Regions from separate parts of the Pedomonas sp. genome, predicted to be linked through region 4. Evidence: riboswitches for the same ligand, from Rfam matches in the RefSeq annotation. Region 4 holds a riboswitch; each other region holds the start of a gene.
The links. Region 4 has a riboswitch for cobalamin ahead of VIG90_RS10470 (TonB-dependent receptor). Riboswitches for the same ligand answer to the same signal wherever they lie in the genome.
Positions count from the first base shown of each region.

Region 1: linked by a shared signal. The riboswitch ahead of VIG90_RS03145 (DUF1636 domain-containing protein) and the one ahead of VIG90_RS10470 (TonB-dependent receptor) in region 4 are both predicted to bind cobalamin.
Region 2: linked by a shared signal. The riboswitch ahead of VIG90_RS19340 (ABC transporter substrate-binding protein) and the one ahead of VIG90_RS10470 (TonB-dependent receptor) in region 4 are both predicted to bind cobalamin.
Region 3: linked by a shared signal. The riboswitch ahead of VIG90_RS19360 (TonB-dependent receptor plug domain-containing protein) and the one ahead of VIG90_RS10470 (TonB-dependent receptor) in region 4 are both predicted to bind cobalamin.

Region 1 covers NZ_DATBUP010000036.1:24,349-29,403, forward strand. Annotated here, with positions in the region: gene VIG90_RS03125 (cobyric acid synthase) at 1-485, shown strand, start outside; gene cobS (adenosylcobinamide-GDP ribazoletransferase) at 453-1,229, opposite strand; gene VIG90_RS03135 (histidine phosphatase family protein) at 1,226-1,816, opposite strand; gene cobT (nicotinate-nucleotide--dimethylbenzimidazole phosphoribosyltransferase) at 1,894-2,937, opposite strand; gene VIG90_RS03145 (DUF1636 domain-containing protein) at 2,934-3,341, opposite strand; cobalamin riboswitch at 3,486-3,674, opposite strand; gene VIG90_RS03150 (hypothetical protein) at 3,671-3,913, opposite strand; gene VIG90_RS03155 (helix-turn-helix transcriptional regulator) at 3,918-4,733, opposite strand; gene VIG90_RS03160 (amidohydrolase family protein) at 4,827-5,055, shown strand, end outside.
Region 2 covers NZ_DATBUP010000268.1:21,902-26,956, reverse strand. Annotated here, with positions in the region: gene VIG90_RS19355 (hypothetical protein) at 41-196, opposite strand; gene VIG90_RS19350 (hypothetical protein) at 393-1,091, shown strand; gene VIG90_RS19345 (hypothetical protein) at 1,203-1,523, shown strand; cobalamin riboswitch at 1,672-1,903, shown strand; gene VIG90_RS19340 (ABC transporter substrate-binding protein) at 2,124-3,053, shown strand; gene VIG90_RS19335 (iron ABC transporter permease) at 3,050-4,036, shown strand; gene VIG90_RS19330 (ABC transporter ATP-binding protein) at 4,033-4,818, shown strand; gene VIG90_RS19325 (acyl-CoA dehydrogenase) at 4,983-5,055, shown strand, end outside.
Region 3 covers NZ_DATBUP010000268.1:27,348-32,402, forward strand. Annotated here, with positions in the region: gene VIG90_RS19360 (TonB-dependent receptor plug domain-containing protein) at 1-1,600, opposite strand, end outside; cobalamin riboswitch at 1,761-1,986, opposite strand; gene VIG90_RS19365 (hypothetical protein) at 2,144-2,677, shown strand; gene VIG90_RS19370 (methyl-accepting chemotaxis protein) at 3,004-4,758, shown strand; gene VIG90_RS19375 (GGDEF domain-containing protein) at 5,004-5,055, shown strand, end outside.
Region 4 covers NZ_DATBUP010000137.1:3,811-8,865, forward strand. Annotated here, with positions in the region: gene VIG90_RS10465 (MFS transporter) at 305-1,711, shown strand; cobalamin riboswitch at 1,999-2,243, shown strand; gene VIG90_RS10470 (TonB-dependent receptor) at 2,410-4,392, shown strand; gene VIG90_RS10475 (PepSY domain-containing protein) at 4,407-5,055, shown strand, end outside.

The DNA.
Region 1 (5,055 bases), on a different contig from region 4:
GTGGCGGCTACCAGATGCTCGGGCGCACCATCAGCGACCCGGACGGCAGCGAGGGCCCGGCGACTACAGTTCCGGGGCTGGGGCTGCTGGCGGTCGACACAGTCCTGTCCGGCGCGAAAACGCTGCGTTCGGTGGAGGGCACGGCGCTGGAGGCCGCGTTTGATGGCTATGAAATGCATATCGGCGTCACCACGGGCCCTGATACGGCGCGGCCATTGGCGCGACTGTCGGACGGCTGGCACGACGGCGCCGTGTCCGCGACCGGCCGGGTCATGGGCACTTACGTCCATGGCCTGTTCAACAAAGCGACACAGCGCGACGCCTGGATTGCCCTGCTGGGAGGCGAGGGGGCTGAGAGCGCGCCGGACCATGCGGTGCTGGTCGATGAGGCGCTGGACGCCATTGCCGCAAAGATTGAGCGCCATGTGGATGTGGAAGCGCTGATCGCCCTGTCACGTCGCGCCGGCCACCACCAGAACCAGTAGCAGGCCGGTCTCGCAGAGCTCGATCCCGGCCCCGTGGCAATCGCCTGAGATGCCGCCGAGCCTGCGCTTCAACCACAGGCCCCACAGGCCGAGCAGACAAGGGGCAGCAACGAGCGCAGGCGCGTACAACAGGGCAAGCGGCACCAGGATGGCGGCCCACGCCGCCAGGTGGACGGTCAAGACGCCGCCCCTGAAACGCGAGCCCAGGCCATCGTGCAGGGGCGGCAGCCAGAAGGTCCAGAGCAATGGCCCCAGCCGGGCCAGCGCCGGGACCATGAGCAGCGCCATCAGTGCTGCAAGGGCTGGGATTGCAAGCCGGGCCAGTTCATGAATGAGGACAGCCTTGGCCAGAAGCTGCACCACAAGAGCGCTGACCCCGCAGCTGCCGATGTGGGGATCCTTCATGACCGCGCGCAGCTTTTCCGGGTTACCGTGGCTTGCCGCCAGACCGTCGACCAGGTCCGCCAGGCCATCGAGATGGAGAGCGCCCGTTACCCATACCCAGGCGGCGCATCCTGCCAGTGCTGCAAGCCACGGGCTGATCAAACCTCCAAGCCAGAAGGCGGCCGCCACGACGCCGCCCACCAATAGTCCCGCCAGCGGGAACCAGCGCATGGCGGCCTGAAAATCTTCGCTCGAGACGGCAAGGGCAGGCATGGGCAGCCGGGTCATGAACTGAATTGCCAGAGCGGCCTGTCTGGCAGTGCCGCGCAGTGCCGCGCCACGCCCCGGTGTCCGGTTCATAGCCTGTCCTCCAGCAGGAAAAGCCCGGTGAGTTGGGCCGTGCGCGGGCGTATGTCCCACACCTGGAAGCGCAGCAGCGCGGCATAGGGCAGATCGATCGTCCAACACTGGCGCATGTCCCACCCGAGCAGGACCGAGAGGGCCGCCCGCATGCTGCCGCCATGGGCAACAATGAGAGTGGGCCGGGGAGAGAGGGTCTCCAGTGCCCGGCTCACACGGGCCGTTAAATCGGACCAGCGTTCACCTTGCGGCGGCGGGCATCGATCCGGATCTGCATAGAAGTCCCGAAGGGCATCCGGTGCAATGGATGCAGCCGGCTGCCCGTCCCATGCGCCGAAATTCAACTCGCGCAGGTCAGCGCTCAGAGCAACGGTCAGCGCCGGCTGGCTTTGACCGGACAGCCGCTCGGCCGTGATCCGGGCCGTCGCCTGGCAGCGCGCCAGATCTGAGGAAAGGATTTGCGTAATGCCCTGTGCGGACAGGCGCTCGCTCTGAGCCCGAGCCTGCCTCTCGCCCAGGGCCGACAAGGGGCTGTCCGTCCAGCCCAGCATGGCCCCGGTCTGTGCTGGCATCCCATGCCGGAGCATCCACAAGGGCCAGGCGGCGGGGCCCTGACCCGCGACCACAGCCTGCGGGGCATGCTGTCCCTCGGTGCGCTTCCCGGTCATCCGGCCAAGGCTGTCGCGCGGCGCTGGGGCAGGTTGCCGCTGAGCGCTTCGTCGATCGTTGCCATCTGGTTGTGCGCGGCGAGGGCGGCTTTGACCAGCAAGGCTGCAACAGCAGCGCCGCTGGCCTCGCCCAGGCGCATGTTCAACTGCAGCAGCGGCGACAGGCCGAAATGCTGCAGGACCCGCAGGTGCCCCGGCTCTTCGGATTGATGTCCGGCCAGGCAGTGCTGGATGATCTGCGGATTCTGAACAGCGAGCGGCGCTATGGCAGCGCAGCAGATGAAGCCATCGAGCAGAACCGGAATGCGCCTCAGCCGAGCGCCAAGAACCGCGCCTGCCATGGCCGCCAGTTCGCGCCCGCCCACGGCTGCCAGCAGGTCCAGCGCCATGCGCGGGGTGTCGCCGTGGAGCGCAACCGCTCGCCTCACCACGTCGATTTTTCGCTGGACCCCCAGTGGGTCGACGCCGGTGCCACGGCCCACCCATTCTGCCGGCGCACCGCCATAGATCAGGCAGGCAAGCGCCGCTGCCGTCGTTGTGTTGGCAATGCCCATCTCACCGATGACGAGAAGGTCCGTGTCGGCGCTGATCGCCTGCGCACCGATCGAGAGGGCCCTCAGCACCTCGGCTTCGGTCATGGCCGCACCCGCCGTGAAATCGGCAGTCGGGCAGTCCAGCTCCAGCGAGACCACTTGAAACTCGAAGCCGGCAACGCCGCAGAGCGCATTGATGGCTGCGCCGCCGCGCTCGAAATTCAGCACCATGTCGCGCGTCGTCTCGGGCGGAAAGGCGCTGACCCCGTGCCGGGCGATGCCATGGTTGCCGGCGAAGACCACCGTCTGGCCCCGGCGCAGGCAGGGGTGCTGCGTGCCTTGCCAGCCCGCCATGAACAGGGCGATTTCTTCCAGCCGTCCCAACGAGCCTTCCGGTTTGCAGAGGGACCTCTGGAGTGCGCGTGCCTGCTCGACAGCCGCCGTATCCGCTTCGGGAAGTGCAGCCAGCGCCGCGTCAAGCGCAGCGCGATCAGGAAACGAAGTCATTCTGCAACAAATCCGGCCGGGGGCATGCGTGTGATGAAGTGACCCTTCACGCCTTCGGGCCACTGGCGATACGGCACGACGCCCTCCGGGCTCGCCGCATATTGGGCCGCGTAATCCAGAATGGCGGTTGCATCTTCGAGCGTCGGCGCGAAACGGCCGAGCACGTAGCTGATCTTGTCTGGTGCGCGCAGGTGCACGGTGCAGTGCTCGCCGCACGCAAACAGGCAGGGCATTTCTTGAATGGCGACGGCGGCATAGTCCGGTCGCGCCTTTTGTACGTCGCGTAGCAGATCGGCCAGCAGTCGCCCGCCGCGCCGTCCCTCGTCGTCAGAGGGCTGATCCTTGGCAAGACGGCAGGTGTTGCAAACGACAACGGCCGCTACATTTTCAACTGGGGTGAGCATAATGCCTCTCCCGTCGGCCTGCGGGCAGCGCAGGCCATGGTTCACAACAGATGCCCTTCGTGCTGCCGCGTTGCTGCGGCAACTCAATGGGCGCTCATGTCGTCCTGCGGGAGGTCCCGTTCGCCCGGCACTCCCTGGCCAGCCGAAAGACGACGGCAACAGGCAGGTCTCCTGGCTCGCGGGTCATCGCCTTGCCGGTCGCCTTCTCGGGAGGGTGTCCCAATGGCTCTGTGACCGAAGACTTGCCGCTGACAGTTGCAGGGACAGCCGGGGATTCGCACCCCATTCCCGTTTTCATCCCCCTAAGGGGGAACCTGTTGCACGAGGGGTCATAGGAATGTTGCCGCCATGCCGTCAACCCGTCTGGTTGTCCTATCCGGAATGTGCAGCGCGCCGACCTGATGCGGAGCCTTGAAATCTGCCGTGAGGCCGGTGTGCAAGAAAATCGAGGAAGCAGCCCGCTTTGCAGCGAGGATGACCTCTTGGGCGTTCTTGGGTTGAAGAAGATCAGCATTGTTGGGCGTCTTCCCGTGCAGAGGCGCTCCCAACCGTGGTTGCACCATTGCCGCCATACCCTTAACGCCTTGGCTCGGACGATTTGAATTCCTTGGGATTGATCCCGGTCAGGCTTTTGAAGGCGCGGGCGAAGGAGCTTTGGCTCTCAAAGCCGACCTCAGCAGCGATCGTGCCGATCGGCAGCTTGCCTTCATTGAGCAGGGCCGCGGCTTTCAGGAGTCTGGCGCGCTGCCGGTATTGCTCCCAGCTCATCCCGATGGATGCCTGGAATTTGCGTCGCAAGGTACGCTCGGACAAACCGCAATGCTTGCTGACAGTGGCGATATCGCAGGTCTTAAGGTTCTTGCGGGTATAAAGGGCAGCCGTTTCCAGCCGCTCGTCGGGCAGACTGGGCAGGCGCAGAGGCGCCTCCTCTTCGATCCATTCGGTGCACAGGCAGGCCAGCGCCTGGAAGTAGGCGTGGCCCGTTCGGTCCAGTTCGCCATAGAGCGGCCAGCGCATCGCCCCCATCACCATCTCGCGCATGAGCGGGGAGACCTGGATGATGCGGATCCTGTCTCCGGCAACAGGGATCATGTGGGGCTCGAAGAAGATCGAGGCAGAGCGTACCCGATGGATCCGGGTGCGGTGGACGACGCCCGCCGGGATCCAGGCCGCCAGCGCCCGGGGAATGAAGTAGCTCCCGAAGCGATCCTCCACTTCGATCATGCCGCTGAAGGCATACTGGAGCTGATGCATGTCATGGCAGTGCCATGGCGTGTCCAGATCATAGTCGTCCTGCGGAATGGCGCCGGCGCAGGGGCGCATCGATGGGGCCACCATCGGCACCATCTTGAACTCAGGGTCGCTCCCAGACATGAGTGTTTGGCCGTTCATGCACAAAGTTTGTCCGATCCGAATGATACGGTCAATCGAGGACTTGGTATCAAAAGGGGAGACCGTTCAATCAATAAACAAAGTGGGTGAGACATGGCGGATGCGAAACAGGACGATATCTCTCAGAATGCGCGCAAATACTGGTCGGCGGCGGGCTATCTGCCGGGCGGCGTGATCCGCGAGGTTGATTATGCTTCGCAGTCGACGGGTCTGCACCCCTCCCTCGAGGGGATCAAGATCGTCGATACCGACACCCATATCACCGAGGCGCCTGACCTGTTCACTTCGCGCGCTCCCGCGGCGCTCAAGGACAAGGTTCCGC
Region 2 (5,055 bases), on a different contig from region 4:
AACCACCCTCCGTCACTCCTCGTTGTCGATAGCACGGGGGTTAGAACCAAGGAGATGCACGATGGCTAACCAACGTCAGCAAGGCCAGCAGGGCCAGCAAGGTCAACAAGGCCAGCAGGGCCAGCAGAAGCAGCAGGGCCAACAGGGCCAGCAGAAGCAGCAACAGCAGCGCCAGCAGCCGCAGCGTCAGCAGCAATCCGAATAGCTCGGAGCAGCAGCGCTAACGTCTGTTGCTGGCCGTACTGCGCACAGCAACACCCGGAATGCGGGGCGGTCGCTGGCCGTCCCGCATTCTCGGTTCGGGCGCTGGTTTCCACCGGGGTTTCCACCAGCGGCGCGGAGCTAACCGGCTTCGGTTTCGTTTATTAAATGAAAATGAAGAGGGGTTCCGCATGCGTAAAACGCGCTTTGTCACAGCCGCAATTGGATTGACGGCCTTCGGCCTTGGTGGGGTTGCGCTGGCCAATGCAATCATGTCGCCTGTGAACGAGGCCATCGACCCGACATTTGATATCAGTACCGCAGAGGTTCGCGCGGATGGGGATCTCCTGCACTTCCGCATGACGCTGCGCGGCAATGCGGGGGCCAGCGTGCCGCCCCGTATCGGAAAATTCGAGGGCAGCCAGATGTATGCGTATATCTGGCCGACAAGCGCCGATACCGCCGCAGCGGGCTTCCCGCGCGGGCAGGGCCTGCTGGCGCTGGCGCTGGTGAGCCATCCGGATCTGGTGGAAGACGTCGGCGGCACCCGCTTCTCGATGGACTGGCATCCGCACTGGATGGTGCTGGTGCCCTCCATGGGCTGCGGGCCCTACGGGCTCCGGATCATGGACGGCATGGCCGCCGCGCCCGGTGCCCTGCCGCTGATGACCAAGCCCGCCAGCCTGTCCACCGCAATGACCGGCAATACGCTGGACGTGGAGGTGCCTGCCGCAATGCTTGGCGACAAGAACACGCTGCGGTTCGATGGCATGACGGCCAGCATGGTGGTCAGCAACAGCGGACCTTCGCCGCTTGTCTGCGTGCGGCCGATCGATGTCGCCTCCGGACGCCTCGTCCTTCAGGGCAGAGTTACCCAAACTGGGCAGTAAGGGCGACGAGCAGAGGAACAGATCAAGGTATTTGCGGTTTTCTTTCATAAGGGGCGAACCGCTGCCACTGCATCAATGTCCTGCTTCGCCCCGCAAGAATGGAGACGTGCAATGACAAACCAGTCCCCTTCGTCCGTCGATCCGAACAAGGACAAGGGCGTGCCTGACGATTGCAAGAAAGAAACGGTCAAGCGCGCCGACGAAGCTCTGGACGAAGCGATCGAGGAATCCTTCCCGGCCAGCGACCCCGTATCCATGGTGGTTGACGGCCCGCGCGTTCAGCCGAAGGAATGTGATTTCCGGCCGTCGGACCAGCACCCGGAAACCGATCACGTGGCCCATCCAGAGCGGGATGTGGACGCAAAGCCCCAGCAGGACAACGAGCCGATGGATCGCCCCGAGCATGGCAAGGGCGAGCACCAGCAGCGCTAGTCGTTGCCTGCACACATGCTGAACAGGTCGTGGCGGCGGGATCTCCTGCCGCCACAGTCTTTTCGGGCCGACCCTGATCGCCCCGGGTATGATCGGATCGCCCTGGGTGTGCAGAATCGTTGCCTTGACGGCCCATGCCGGCAGGTTTACCCAAATCGCTGCGGCAGGTTCCCCCTCAACCGGGGGTGAAAAGGGAACCCGGTGACGCGCTGGTCCTCCTGGGGCCGGCCGGCAATCCGGGGCTGCCCCCGCAACTGTATGCGGCGAGTTCGCGCGCTATCGAGCCACTGGGCCCAGCTTTTATGCCGGGGGCCGGGAAGGCGGCGCGCACCGAACGATGACCCGCAAGCCAGGAGACCTGCCTGCCGCAGTCGTCCTTCGCGCGGTCGGGGTGTGCCGGGCGAGCGGTTTTCCCGTGAGACGACGCCGAGCTGGCCGGTCAGCGCGCGGAACCTCGTCATGTCCTGACGCCGCTTCGCTCCGGCCTTGGTGGAAGGTGCCGGTGCCGTGCCCCGTGGGTCGCATGCCGGCCTCACGTGGGTCAGGGTCGTGTCGGAAGCACAGGTGCGGTGCAGCCGCAAACAGGAACGAAGGCGAAGGATGGGGCGCGGCGCAGCGTGGTTGCTGGCAACGCTTCTGACCGCCTCCTTGCCGTTCGCCATCTCGGGGCTGTCGGAGGCAAGGAACGCCATCGCCGCCATTGCCCCGGGCAGGACGGATGCGGATAGCGCCGCTCTGCTCAAGGAAAACAGACCTCGGCGGATCGTCTCCCTCAATCCCTGTCTTGACGCCATTCTTTTGGAAGTGGCCGATGACGCCCAGATCACGGCGCTCAGCCACTTCTCGCGCGATCCGGAGCAATCCGCTGTTGCGCAGGCGGCGCGGCGCTTCCCCGTGACCTACGAGACGGCCGAGGAAATCCTGCTTCTGAAGCCGGATCTGGTGCTGGCCAGCATTCATACCGCTCCCGCCACCCGTCGGGCGCTGGAGCGCATGAACATTCCGGTGGCGTTGTTCGGCGTGCCTGCAACGGTCGAGGAAAGTCATGCTCAGGTTCGGGATGTTGCCGCCCGCGTCGGCCATCCTGAACGGGGTGAGGCATTGGTGCGCCGGATCGAGGCGGCGCTGGAGGCTCTGCGCCCGCAAGCGTCGGATGCCGGACCGCCGGTGCCCGCTCTCATCCTTCAGCCGGGCGGCTTCTCGCCGGGCGCAGGCACGTTGCAGGACGATCTGCTGGCCCGCGCCGGGCTGCGCAACGTCTCGGCGCGCTACGGCGTCAACTTCTGGGGCGTCGTGCGGCTGGAAGAACTGGTCGAAAATCCGCCCCGCCTGCTGTTGACCGGCGCGGACGGTGCCGATGCCAGCGCCGGGGGTGATCGCCTGCTCTCCCATCCGGTGCTCAAGCGACTGGAAGGCCGCATGCTTGCCTCTCCCTATCCCCGGCAGCTGTTGTACTGCGGGGGGCCAACGTTGCTGGAAGCCGCACGCTATCTTCGCCTTGCCCGCACTGCTTTGGAAAACGCCTCATGAACCGCGCCGCGTCCCTCCCTGTTCTGCCCGTCCTTGCCGGTCTCATCCTCATGCTGGCCGTCCTCTCTCTGGGAGTGGGCAAGGTGTGGGTGTCGCCGTGGGGCATTTTCTCACATGAGGAAGCCACCCGGACCTTCATCATTCTTGATCTGCGCCTGCCTCGAACCCTGCTCGCCATTCTGGTGGGCGGGGCGCTCGGGCTGGCGGGCGCGGTCATGCAGGGCTACCTGCGCAATCCGCTGGCAGACCCCGGCGTCCTTGGCGTCTCCGCCTGCGCGGCGTTCGGCGCGGTCCTGGCCATCTGGTTCGGGGTTTCCGGCGTCGCCATCTGGGTGCTGCCGGTGTGTGCCATGGCAGCGGCGGTTGCGGGCATGGCGCTGCTCTATCTGCTGGCCGTGGAGACCAACCGCGTGACCACCTTCATTCTGGCGGGCATTATCCTCAACAGCCTTGCTGGGGCCCTGACCTCCTTTGCCATCAGCCTTGCACCCAGCCCCTTCGCCACGGCGGAGATCATCAACTGGATGATGGGCGCGCTGACGGACCGCAGCATGAGCGACGTCTGGATCATCCTGCCGTTCGTGCTGCTGGGCGGCGGCGTGCTGCTGACGACCGGACGCGCGCTGGACGGTCTCAGCCTTGGCGAGATGACCGCCCGCACCATGGGGATCGACCTTGCAGCTACCCACCGCCGCATTCTGTTCGGCGTCGGCATTTCCGTCGGGGCGACCGTTGCGGTGACCGGCATCATCGGTTTCGTCGGTCTGGTGGTGCCGCACCTGCTGCGCCCGTGGGTTGGCGCGCGGCCCGGCGCGCTTCTCGTGCCCAGCATCTTCGGCGGCAGTGCCCTCGTGCTGGCAGCGGATACGGTGGTGCGGGCGCTGCCCGGCGGCACCGAGGTGAAGCTGGGCATCGTCATGGCGGTGCTGGGCGCGCCGTTCTTCCTTTACCTGCTCATGAAAATGCGGAGCCAGCTGGCATGAGTACGCTCGCCTGTGAAGACCTGACCGTCGATGTGCCCTCGCGCCGTCTCGTCGGCCCGGTGAACGTCACCTTCCGCTCCGGCGAAGTGACGGCGGTGCTCGGCCCCAACGGCGCCGGCAAGTCCACGTGGCTTGCAAGCCTGTGCGGCGGCCGTGAGCCGAGCAGCGGCTCCGTGTTCCTTGACTTTGCCGATCTTTCCCTGATGGACCCGCGCGAGCGGGCACTGCGCATCGGTTTTCTGGCGCAGGGCCGCGAGGTGGCGTGGGGTCTGGACGTGGAGACCGTCGTGCGCCTCGGGCGGCTGCCGTATGGCCGCACCGGTATCAGCACCAGCCCGGCTGATGACGCGGCAGTAGAGGACGCGATCAACCGCTGCGAACTCGGGCACCTGCGTGACCGCAATATCCTGACGCTGTCAGGCGGCGAACGGGCGCGCGTGCTGCTGGCCCGCGTGCTGGCAGGGGAGCCGGACTGGATTCTGGCGGACGAGCCGCTGGCCGGGCTGGACCCGGCCTTCCAGCTCGACATCGTGCGCCTGCTGCGCGAACTGGCACAGGAAGGGCGGGGCGTTATCGTCACCTTGCATGACCTGGCGCTGGTGGGCCGGCTGGCGGATCGGGTGATCGTCATGCGCACGGGCAAGGTCGTGGCGGATGGCCCGCCCGTCACGGTGCTGACGCCGGATGTCATGTCCGTGGCTTACGGCGTTGCCGTGGAAGTGGTGACGGCGGCCAATGGCGAGCGGGTGGTACTGCCCACGCAGCGGCTGCGGCTGGGCTGAGGTTCAGCAGGCGGCTCGCGCTCTTCGTCATTTTGACGGCGGAATAGCCCCTTCCTTCGGCGCTTTGTCTGTGGTCGTTGGCACGGTTTGGTGGGATGTTCTACCCGCGTTGAGAACCGGCCTGTCCACCAGAGGCCAACCCACACGAAGGGGGAGGAGACACCATGAGCGAGGCGAGCATCCAGACCGAGGCGACGGCATCAACCGGCCCCCGGAAAATCACCTGGCCCAAGTTCC
Region 3 (5,055 bases), on a different contig from region 4:
TCACCTCGTTGCGCGGCTTCAGCCTGGTGTAGCTGGCCTTGATGACCAGCGGATCGATGGGCTGCACCAAGAGGCCCAGCTCAAGCCCCTTGAACGAGGCCCGCGCCACGTTGTCATAATAGCCCCAGCGGCCCGAGGCGCACTGCGGATCGCCCACGGTGCAGTTCACATAGTCGATCTGGTTGTTCAGCTTGTTCTGGAACCAGGTGGCGCTGACGCGGATGCGCCCTTCCACGAAGCCCTGATCGATGCCGACTTCCCAGCCCTTGCTGGTTTCGGCCTGAAGGTCCGCGTTTCCGTAGATGCTGTAGAGCTGATAGAGCGTCGGCGCCTTGAACCCCTCGCCCCAGTTGGCACGCAGCAGCGTGTCCGTCTGCGGAACCTGATAGGCGCCCGCCACACGGAAGCTGGTGTGATCGCCGAAAGTGTCGTGATCGTCATAGCGCACGCCCGCCGTCAGGGTGAGGTTCTCCACCAGCGTGGCCTGACCCTGCGCATAGAGGCTGTGCATATCAACGGCAGCCTTCAGCGGCTCCAGATCCCACTGCCCGATGTTGCGGATCTTGGTGCGCTCGGTCTCCGCGCCGAAGGTCAGCTCGGCCGCCTCGGTGACGCGGACGACACCCTGATACTCGAACCGGCGGTTCTGGCCGCGCGTGTCGTTGGTCTTGACGTCGCCTTCGAAGTCCTCGCGGTCGGTGCGGCTGAAGCCGACGGCCAGCCGGTTGGTCATGCGACCCTCCGGCGTGCCGAGGGTCAGGCCCGCGTAGCCCGAGTAGAGCTCGTTGCGGCTGTTGTTGTCGGTATCGGCGAAGGTGTAGAGCGGCGGCGGGAAGCCGTCATATTCGGCGCGACCGTTGTTGTAGAGGCCCTTCAGGTCGAGGCGCAGGTTGTCGGACAGTTCCGCGCCGACGCTGCCCAGCAGCCCCCAGTTGCGGTAACCGTCCTTCTCGGTGTTGCCGTCGTCCTTGTCGGCCGCCGAGACGCCATCGGTGTCGTAGAAGCTGGCCGAGAGCGAGCCCTGCACCTTCTCGGTGCCGCCTGCCACGGTGCCCGCCGCGCGCCAGCTGTCGAAGCTACCGCCTTCAACGAGCGCCTCGCCGCGCAGGCCCGGCTCGCCCTGCTGGGTAATGATGTTGACGACACCGCCAATGGCGTGGCTGCCGTACAGCGTGGATTGCGGGCCGCGCAGAACCTCGACGCGCTGGACGCCGGTGGTGATGAGGTCTGTGACGTGGGCCGTGCCGCCCGGGGTCGAGGGATCGTTGATCCGGACGTCATCGATCAGGATGGCCGTCTGCTCGCCGCCGACGCCGCGAATGAACATGCTGGTCTGCGCGCCGGGGCCGCCCGAGCGCACCACGGTGACACCGGGCGTCTCACGCAGCACATCGGACAGCATGACTTTCTGCGTGGCGCGGATATCCTCGGCGGTGATGACGCTGACCGACGTTCCGGTGACGCCCAGCGCCTGTTCGGTGCGGGTGGCGGAGACAACAATCTGGTTCAGCGGATTGACGGGTTCTTCGGCCCGGGCGCTGGTGGCGGCAAACCCGAGCTGGGCCGCAGTGGTAAGCAGAATTACGAGGCGGGGCGACATGCCAGCCCTCCCAATACAAATCAGTCGTTCTTTGTCAGGGAGGCGTGCGCCGTTCCTGCAGGGCGGCACGCGGACTCATCCCGGCACCCGGCACAGCAACCCTGACGGTTGATGTCGCCGTTCCGGAAGAACCCGTCGCACACCACTCTCCCGGCAGCATGCAAGGCGACGACAACAGGCAGGTCTCCTGGCTTTCGGGTCATCGCCCCGTCTCTGCCTTCCCAGTTTCCGGGCTTCCCCGGTCTTCCAGTGGCGTAATCGAGACGGCGCTCGCCGGTTACAGTTGCGGGGACAGCCGTGGACTGAGAGTGCGGCCTGATGGGCGGACCCTGGCACCACGTTCCCTTTTAACCCCCTTTCGGGGGGCCTGTTGCGAGCATGAGGGCTAATCCGGGCCACCGCACACGTCAAGCCCGCAACGAAAGCAGCCTGCTGAAATACGACCCTGCGGCGCTGGACATTCCCGCCATCTGCGCCAGATTTGGGAAATACACGCGTAGATGTTGGTTTGAAGAATTAAATTGTAGATGAAGAAGGTCGCCCGTGCCGAAGGCCAGAACTGGCGCAAGCCAGACCCCCAGCTCCGCCCAGCACCAGCTTGAGTTCCTGTCTGCACCGCAGATGCAGCAGGACGGCACTTTTGCCGTTCAGATGTCCGAGGATTTGCCTGACGTGACCGGAGAGTTTGACGATGATACCGCCCCCACCTTCGCGCTGGTGCGGGAGAGCGGCATCGACGGTGAAAAGCGCTGCCTTTATCTTGTGGTCGAATCCACCAAGGGGGAACAGTTCCGGCTGGATTTCACCCCCGGCTGCATTCCGCTGGCCGTTGCCGCCCTGTCCTCTGAACTGGGCTATCTGCGGCAGCATCAGCCGGACCAGAACGACGCCGTGCAGCCGATCACGGTTGAATCGTTCCAGCTGGGTGAAACCGCCAACGGCAGCCCGGCCCTGCTTGCCGGCATGGAAGGCGGCGGCGAACTGCCCCTGCAGCTGAGCCTGCAGGAACTGCAGAAGCTGAACAAGCGCATCAGCGAGTATATTCGCAGCAAAGCCGTGGCACAGCCATTCAGCTAAGGCCTGGGTCACAACCTCAACTGACGTCCCCGCCTCTCACTGTTTCCTGAGTCTGCTTCTGGCATGCCCGCCACGCTGGAGCTGTGCCGGAAGAGATCAATCGCCCGTGCGGCTTCAATACTGTTGGCCACACGAGGGATGTATTACCGCGGCGAAATATTATTCCGCACTACGAAAGACGAAAATCCGACACAGGCAACCTACCTGAAAAACACCTGAGCCATCCAAACTGATTAATAATAATTTCATGTTTCTCGGTGATTTGCAGCAAGTTGGTCCGGAGGTCTAATCCGCGACTGCTGTTTTTTAGTGCCAGGTGTAGTGTCATGTCGTTTCTGAACAATCTGCCAATAAGCCGGAAGATCTCCGTTGCGTTCGCCTGCGTGGGCTTTGCGGTTATCCTCATGAGTGCCGTGGTTGGCCGCAGCATCATGGTTGCCGAGACGGCGACCGACGTAAATAACCATACATATGAAGTGCTTGATGCTCTCGACCTCGCCACGACCAGCATGGTCAACAAGGAGGTCGGCCTGCGCGGCTACATGATCTCCAGTGACGAAAAGTTTCTGGAGCCCTATCACGACGGCAACCGGCAGTTCGAGCAGGCCTGGAAGCGGGCCAAGGAGCTGACCCGCGACAACGCCGGTCAGCAGCAACGTCTCGATGACGTCGCCCGCATCGCGGCGACCTGGCAGAGCGAAGTGGCAGACCAGATCATCCGCCTGATGGATAATCCTGAGACTGTCAGCGCCGCTCGCGAGATCGAAAGTTCGGGTCGGGGCAAGGCCATCATGGACACCCTCCGCCAGACGCTGGCCGAGGCCGAGATGGCCGAGCGCGAACTGCTGGCAGAGCGCAGCGTCACGCGGCAGGATGCCTTCGACACCATGTCATACTCGCTGTGGATCGGCATCGCGTTTGTCGTTCTGGGGTCCACCGCCTTCGGCATTACCCTGCATCGGGTCATTAGCCGCCCGTTTACCGGGCTTACCGGAACCATGCTTCGCCTTGCTGATGGTGAGACCGATCTGGTCGTGCCGCACCGTGACCGCAAGGACGAAATCGGCGACATGGCCCGCGCCGTGGAAGTGGCCCGCCAGAACGCCATCCAGAAGACACAGCTGGAGTTGGAGCAGGCCGCCGAAAAGGAGCGGATCGAGCAGGAGAAGGCAGCCGAACGTGAACGGCAGGAAGCCGAAAGGGCCGCAGCCGCCGCACAGGCGGAGCAAGAGAAACGCGCGCTGATCGATGCCCTTGCCAACAACTTCCAATCGAAGGTAGGCGGCGTTGTCGGCTCCGTCGCCGATCAGGCCTCGGGCATGGAGAGCGTTGCCCAGTCCATGTCCGCCGCCGCCGAGCAGGCCAGCCGTCAGGCCGGAGCCGTTGTCGGCGCTTCGGAACAGGCGTCTGAAGACGTGCAGGCCGTGGCCGCCGCTGCCGAGGAACTCGCCGCTTCCATCCGGGAAATCGGCCGCCGCATGGAACAGTCAACCACCATTACCCTCCGTGCGACCGATCAAGCCCGCAGCACCGACACCAAGGTGGAAGGTCTGGCCGCGGCTGCCCGCAAGGTGGGTGAAGTGGTGGAACTCATCAACTCCATCGCCGAGCAAACCAATCTGCTGGCGTTGAATGCCACCATCGAGGCTGCCCGCGCCGGAGATGCCGGCAAGGGTTTCTCGGTGGTCGCATCCGAGGTCAAGCAGCTGGCCAACCAGACCGCCCGCGCAACCGAAGAGATTGCCGCGCAGGTGCAGGAGATGCAGGCCGCAACCGGCGCCGTCGTCGCCGACATCCAGGCGATCGCGCAGGTGATCCAGGAGATGAGCCAGATTGCCGAGACGGTCTCCGCAGCAGTGGACGCCCAGATGGCCGCCACGCAGGAGATTGCCCACAGCGTGCAGCGTGCCGCCGGCGGCACCCGGGACGTGACCACCAATATCAGCGGTGTGACCGCCGCCGCCAGCGTGACCGGCGACGCCGCCGAGGAAGTGCTGCGGTCAGCCCAGACCATGAACGAACAGGTGGAAATGCTGCGGGTGGAAGTGGACGCTTTCGTCAGGGAGGTCCGGTCAGCCTGAGACCGCCTCGCCTGATGGCGGACGTGCGGTGTGTGTGGGAGGGGCGCCGAGCACCCTTCCCGCCGCGCCTGTCTCTGGTCGTTATATATATGCCAAGGATATATATATGTATGGCATGAACATGGAACGTTTCGTTTCGGCACTTCCTTCTGCGGCACCAGAGTTATTTGCTGGAATAACGGTTAATTCATGATTCAGCATTAACGTTCGGCTGTCTCGCTCCAGAGAGTACGAAAAACGCTCACATGCCTCTTGATCCGCTCTCGCTGTTTATTGCGGCCCTGCTCAACCTCGGCC
Region 4 (5,055 bases):
AAGCTCAACAATTAATGGGTTTATGGCCTAGGTACCAAGAACGGCACCGGCGGCGGAGGGACAACCCAAATCAGCATCGGCGCCATCAATATCACCGACAAAGCCCCCCCAATCACGCAGCTCAATCTGGGCTTTGATCCGATTGCGCACGACCCACGCGGCCGGGCAATCACAGTTGGCTTGAAACATCCGTTCGGATCGCGGCGCCGCCGGAGAAATGCGAGCTCTCCGGCGGCATTCCGACAGAGGCGCAAACTTCCCCGAGGCGCGGTCCGCCTGTGGTACAGAAAAAAGGCTGATTCCTATGGCCGACAAACAGTCCGGCACGACTCTGACCTCCAGGCCGGTGTCTCAACCGACATCCGGTCCAACCTCCAGCCCAACGTCCGTCCCAGCCTCAGGGGTCACCCCCGCACAGGCGAACTACGCCCTGGTCATCTTCCTCCTGGCCTATATTCTCTCCTTCGTCGACCGGCAGATCCTCAGCCTCATGGTCGACCCCATCCGCCGCGATCTGGATATCAGCGACCTGCAGATGGGATTGCTGCAGGGCATGGCCTTCGCGCTCCTCTATGCGGTGGCGGGCGTTCCCATCGGGCTTCTCGCCGATCGACTGCAACGCAAGCGCATCATCGCCGCCGGCGTCCTGTTCTGGAGCGCAGCGACCGCCCTTTGCGGCCTGGCCGGTAACTATGCGCTGCTGTTTGCCGCGCGCATGGGCGTCGGGCTCGGCGAAGCGGCCCTTTCCCCCGCCGCGCATTCTTACTTGAGCGATGCCTACCCGCGTCCGAAACTGGCGCGGGCGATGGCGGTCTATGCGCTCGGTATCACCATTGGCGCAGGGGCGGCGCTGATGATCGGCGGCAAAGTCGTCGACCTGATCGCCTTCAGCGGCGATGTCACCCTGCCGCTTCTGGGCACGCTGAGGCCCTGGCAGGCCACCTTCCTGCTGGTTGCCAGCCCTGGCATCGTGGTGGCACTGCTGGTCGCCATGATCCGCGAACCGCGCCGCGCCAGCCTGAACAGCACAGGCAGCGCGCCGGAGGCATCCGGCATCTTGCCACTGCTTGCCCACCTGCGCCGCCACGCGCGCGTGTTTATCAGCATTTACCTGAGTTCCTGCGCTCTTGGGATCATGGGCTATGGCATGAGCGCCTGGTATCCAACGCTGCTGATCCGCAGCTTTGGACTGACGCCGGGCGAGGCCGGCTGGCATCTTGGCCTGGTGTTCCTGGTCCTCGGCAGCGCAGGCTCGATCGGCGGGGGCCTGCTCGCCGAGCGCATGGCTCTGCGGGGCCGCTTTGACGCCAATCTACGGGTTGTGGCGCTGACGACGCTGGCGGTTGCAGTGCCGGCCATCTGCGCGCCATTGATGCCCAGCGCTCTTCTGGTCGTACTGATGTTCGCCCCGGCGTGCTTCTTCTTTCACGCCTATTTCGGCTGTTCGGTGGCAGCGCTTCAGCTTGCCACGCCCAACCGGATGCGGGCGACCAACGCCGCACTCTTTCTTCTGGCCAACAGCCTTGTCGGACTGTCGATCGGCACGGCTGTCGTGCCGCTGATCAACGCTGTCCTGTTTGACGGCATGAGCGACCTTGGTCCCTCGCTTGCCGTCGTTGCGGCCTTTTCAACGGTCACGGGCGCCATGTTCGCCTTCAGCGGCCTCAAGGCATACGGCAAGCTGGTTTTGGATAACGCTGAAGCGGCCTGACCTCCTGTCGCGCGGCAGAGGGCGAGCAGCGGGCTTGCTTTCTCTGAGCGCCTGCCGCTCGCTGCGCCAAGGGCACAGCGGCGCTCGCGCGTGTCCGGCCGGTTTGTTTTGCTTTTGCGCGATCTGACGCAAACGCGGGCCAACTCCTTCAGGCCGATTTTAAATTCAGCGTTTAATCTCAGCAAGGACGCGCGACGTCCGCGTTCTTTACAGGACGACGCCGAGTATGAAAGTGGCTTGGATTGTTCGTTGCGATTGCGTATACCCGCTGTCGAAGCGGCTTTTGGCTGCTTCGTGATCGCGCCGGTGCCCTGAGAAGGGCTTAATAGGGAATACGGTGCGGGTGATGCGATCACCCAAATCCGTGGCTGTCCCTGCAACTGTAAGCGGCGAGCGCGATGCATATCGCTGGCGACCCAAGAAGGGCGCCGGCAGCCACTGGGCCGGACGCTAAATCATGCGAGGCCTGGGAAGGCTTTGCATCAAGCTATGACCCGTGAGCCAGGAGACCTGCCTGCGTCTGGTCGCTCTTGCCTTGGCCCAGGGGATGGCCGCGGCACGGAACTCCGTCTGAGCGACGCACGTGCGGTGGAGCCGCACTGACAAGGGCTTCCGGGCGCTGCAGGCGTCCGCCTGGAGGCGTGCGTCAGCCGTTCGCGCGGAGGCTCCCCGTCAGGTCTCGCTGACGCCGACGGGGTATGAGTGACATGCACTCCCGCGATCTTTTTCAAGCGGCGTTTGCCGCAACCCTTCTCTTTGCCTTTAAGGCCGCTCGAGCAGACAACAGCCCGGATATTATCGTCACGGGCGTCGGCGTCGAGGAAACGCTCCCGCAGGAGCTGGCCCGCTACGGACACGACCTCGAGACGATCAGCGAGGAGGCTCTCCAGAGGAGCGGTGCGGTCGATGTTGCCGCCGCCCTCCAGTCGGTGCCCGGCCTTTACGTGAAGCCGGGAAGCGGTCCGTTCAGCTATGTGGACCTGTCCCTTCAGGGGTCACGGACACAGGACGTGCTGTGGACGGTTGATGGCGTGCGCATCAACAACCGGCTTTATGGCAGCACGTCGCCCAATGACACGCTCCCGGCCAGCATGGTCGAGCGTATCGAAGTGCTGAAAGGCGGCGAGAGCCTGTTCTATGGCACGCAGGCTGCCGCCGGTGTCATCAACGTCGTCACCCGCTCGTTCAGCGATACATTCGGCGGACAGGTGAACGGCACTCTCGACAGCCGTGCGGGCACCGGTGTGGACGGCTTTGTCCGTGGCGGCATGAACGGCCACCGCTTCGTCGCCTGGGCCTCGCGCAACCAGTCGGATGGATATCGCCCCTACAGCGTGATGGAACCAAGTGCGACCGACCGCAAACGCGGCTATGAGCTTTGGTCGGTCGGCGGGAAGTATCGGTATGATTTCGGGTCGGATGTATTGCTGAGCCTGCAGTATCAGCACACCGAGGCAAAACTCGATAACCTCTCACCGACACGCGTGCGCGAGAGCCGGAACGACCGCAACGAGGAAATCGCGAGCCTTCGCCTGGATTATGTGGGCAGCGATACCGTCCAGTTTTACCTGAAGGCCTATTATCACGACTGGAACACCGCCTACGTCCAGATCCGCAACGATGTGGCAACCGGCGCACCCGTCGTCCTCTATCCGGCGGGTACCTACTGGGGCTTCAAGGACTATGGCGGCAGCGCGCTCGCCCGGCTGCGGCTACACCCCGGCTTCGAGTATCTGATCGGCTACGATAACCAGAGTTTCAAGGGACGTGACGACGTCCTGCTTACGGCCACGACCAAGGAGGAGGTCCATGCCGGCATTTTCCAGATCCGCACCACCGACGACCTCATTGAGCGCGCCCGCCTTGCCGCCGGTCTGCGTTACAACGACGGCAGCGGCGCTAAAAAAACGGTCTGGAACGCCTCGGGCCGCTTTGATGTGAGCAAATATCTTTATCTCGAGGCGAGCGGCGGCTCGTCGTTCCTCCTGCCCTCTGCCTCGCAGCTCTATCAGATCGACCCCTGCTGCGAGAAGGGCAACCCGAACCTTGCCCCCGAGGAGAGCCTCGGCGTTAACTTGAGTGCGGGCGGCGTGATCGCGCAGACGGCCCTCAACTGGCAGGCAACGCTGTTCGCGCGCCGGATCGATAACCTGATCGACATCAGCTACACCGACCCCGCATTTCCGGACGGCATCTACGTCAATGTCGACAAGCGCGTGAACGTGCGGGGGGCAGAGTTGCAGCTGACCGCACGCCTTAATGGCGGCTGGCAGCTGGCTGCGAGCTACACCTACACCCGGTCGCGCAACTCCGGGTCCGACCTGCAGCGTGACCGCACGCCAAGGCACCTGGCGCGCGGCAGTATCGCCTACACCCCGGTTGACATTCCCTTCGGGGCCAATCTTTCCCTTAACTGGGTGGGCGATGCCTGGAGTACCGTCTCTGGCTTTGGCCGGCGCAACTACGGCAATTATGTCGTCGTCGACGCCGGTTTTCAGCTCTACCCGGACGGCGCTGCGCGGCGTCATCGCGTCGGCGTCAACGTCGAGAACGTCTTTAATAAGGATTATGCCACGCGCGGCTACGGCTCGGCGCTGCGCGACGACGGCAGCGGCCGCTTCCTCTATTTCACGCGCGGCGTGCCGCGCACGCTTCGGGTCAGCTATGGCGCAAGCATCTGAGGAGAAGCGCCCAGATGCTGCACCCTCTCCTCTTTTTACACCGCTGGCTCGGCATTCTTGTCGGGCTCGTCATGACGATCTGGTGCCTTTCAGGCTTCGTCATGATGTATTCGCCCTATCCCCGGCTCGAGCCTCAAGAACAGTTGCGGGGGCTCGCGCCCCTGCAGCTTTCACTCGACATCAGCTGGGACCAAACAGAGCTTGCCGACGACATGTTGCTCTCCTCGGTTAGGGTCGAGCAGATGGGCACTAGGGCGGTGCTGCGGGCAACGCCGGCCGCCGAGCCAGGTCCTGCCTCCCCGCAGATGCGCGCAAAGCCGATCACGATCGATCTTGCAACGGGCCGCATCCTTGAAAATCTTGCAGCTCAAGATGCGCTCGAGTTGGGGCGCGGCTTTGGCGAGCGGTTCGGCATCAAAGGCGACGCGCTTCGCGCCGCCAGAATTCAAATCGACCAGTGGACCGTCCAGACCGCGCGCCGCCACCAGCCGCTCTACCGCGTCGACTATGCGGACGGTGCAAGCGTCTATATCGCAGGATCGGGCGAGGTCGTGCAACAGACGACCCGGTCCGAGCGCTTCTGGGGCTGGCTCGGCGCGGTGCCGCACTGGCTCTACCCGACCCTGCTGCGTCAGGACGCTGCGCTCTGGTCGCAGGTCGTCA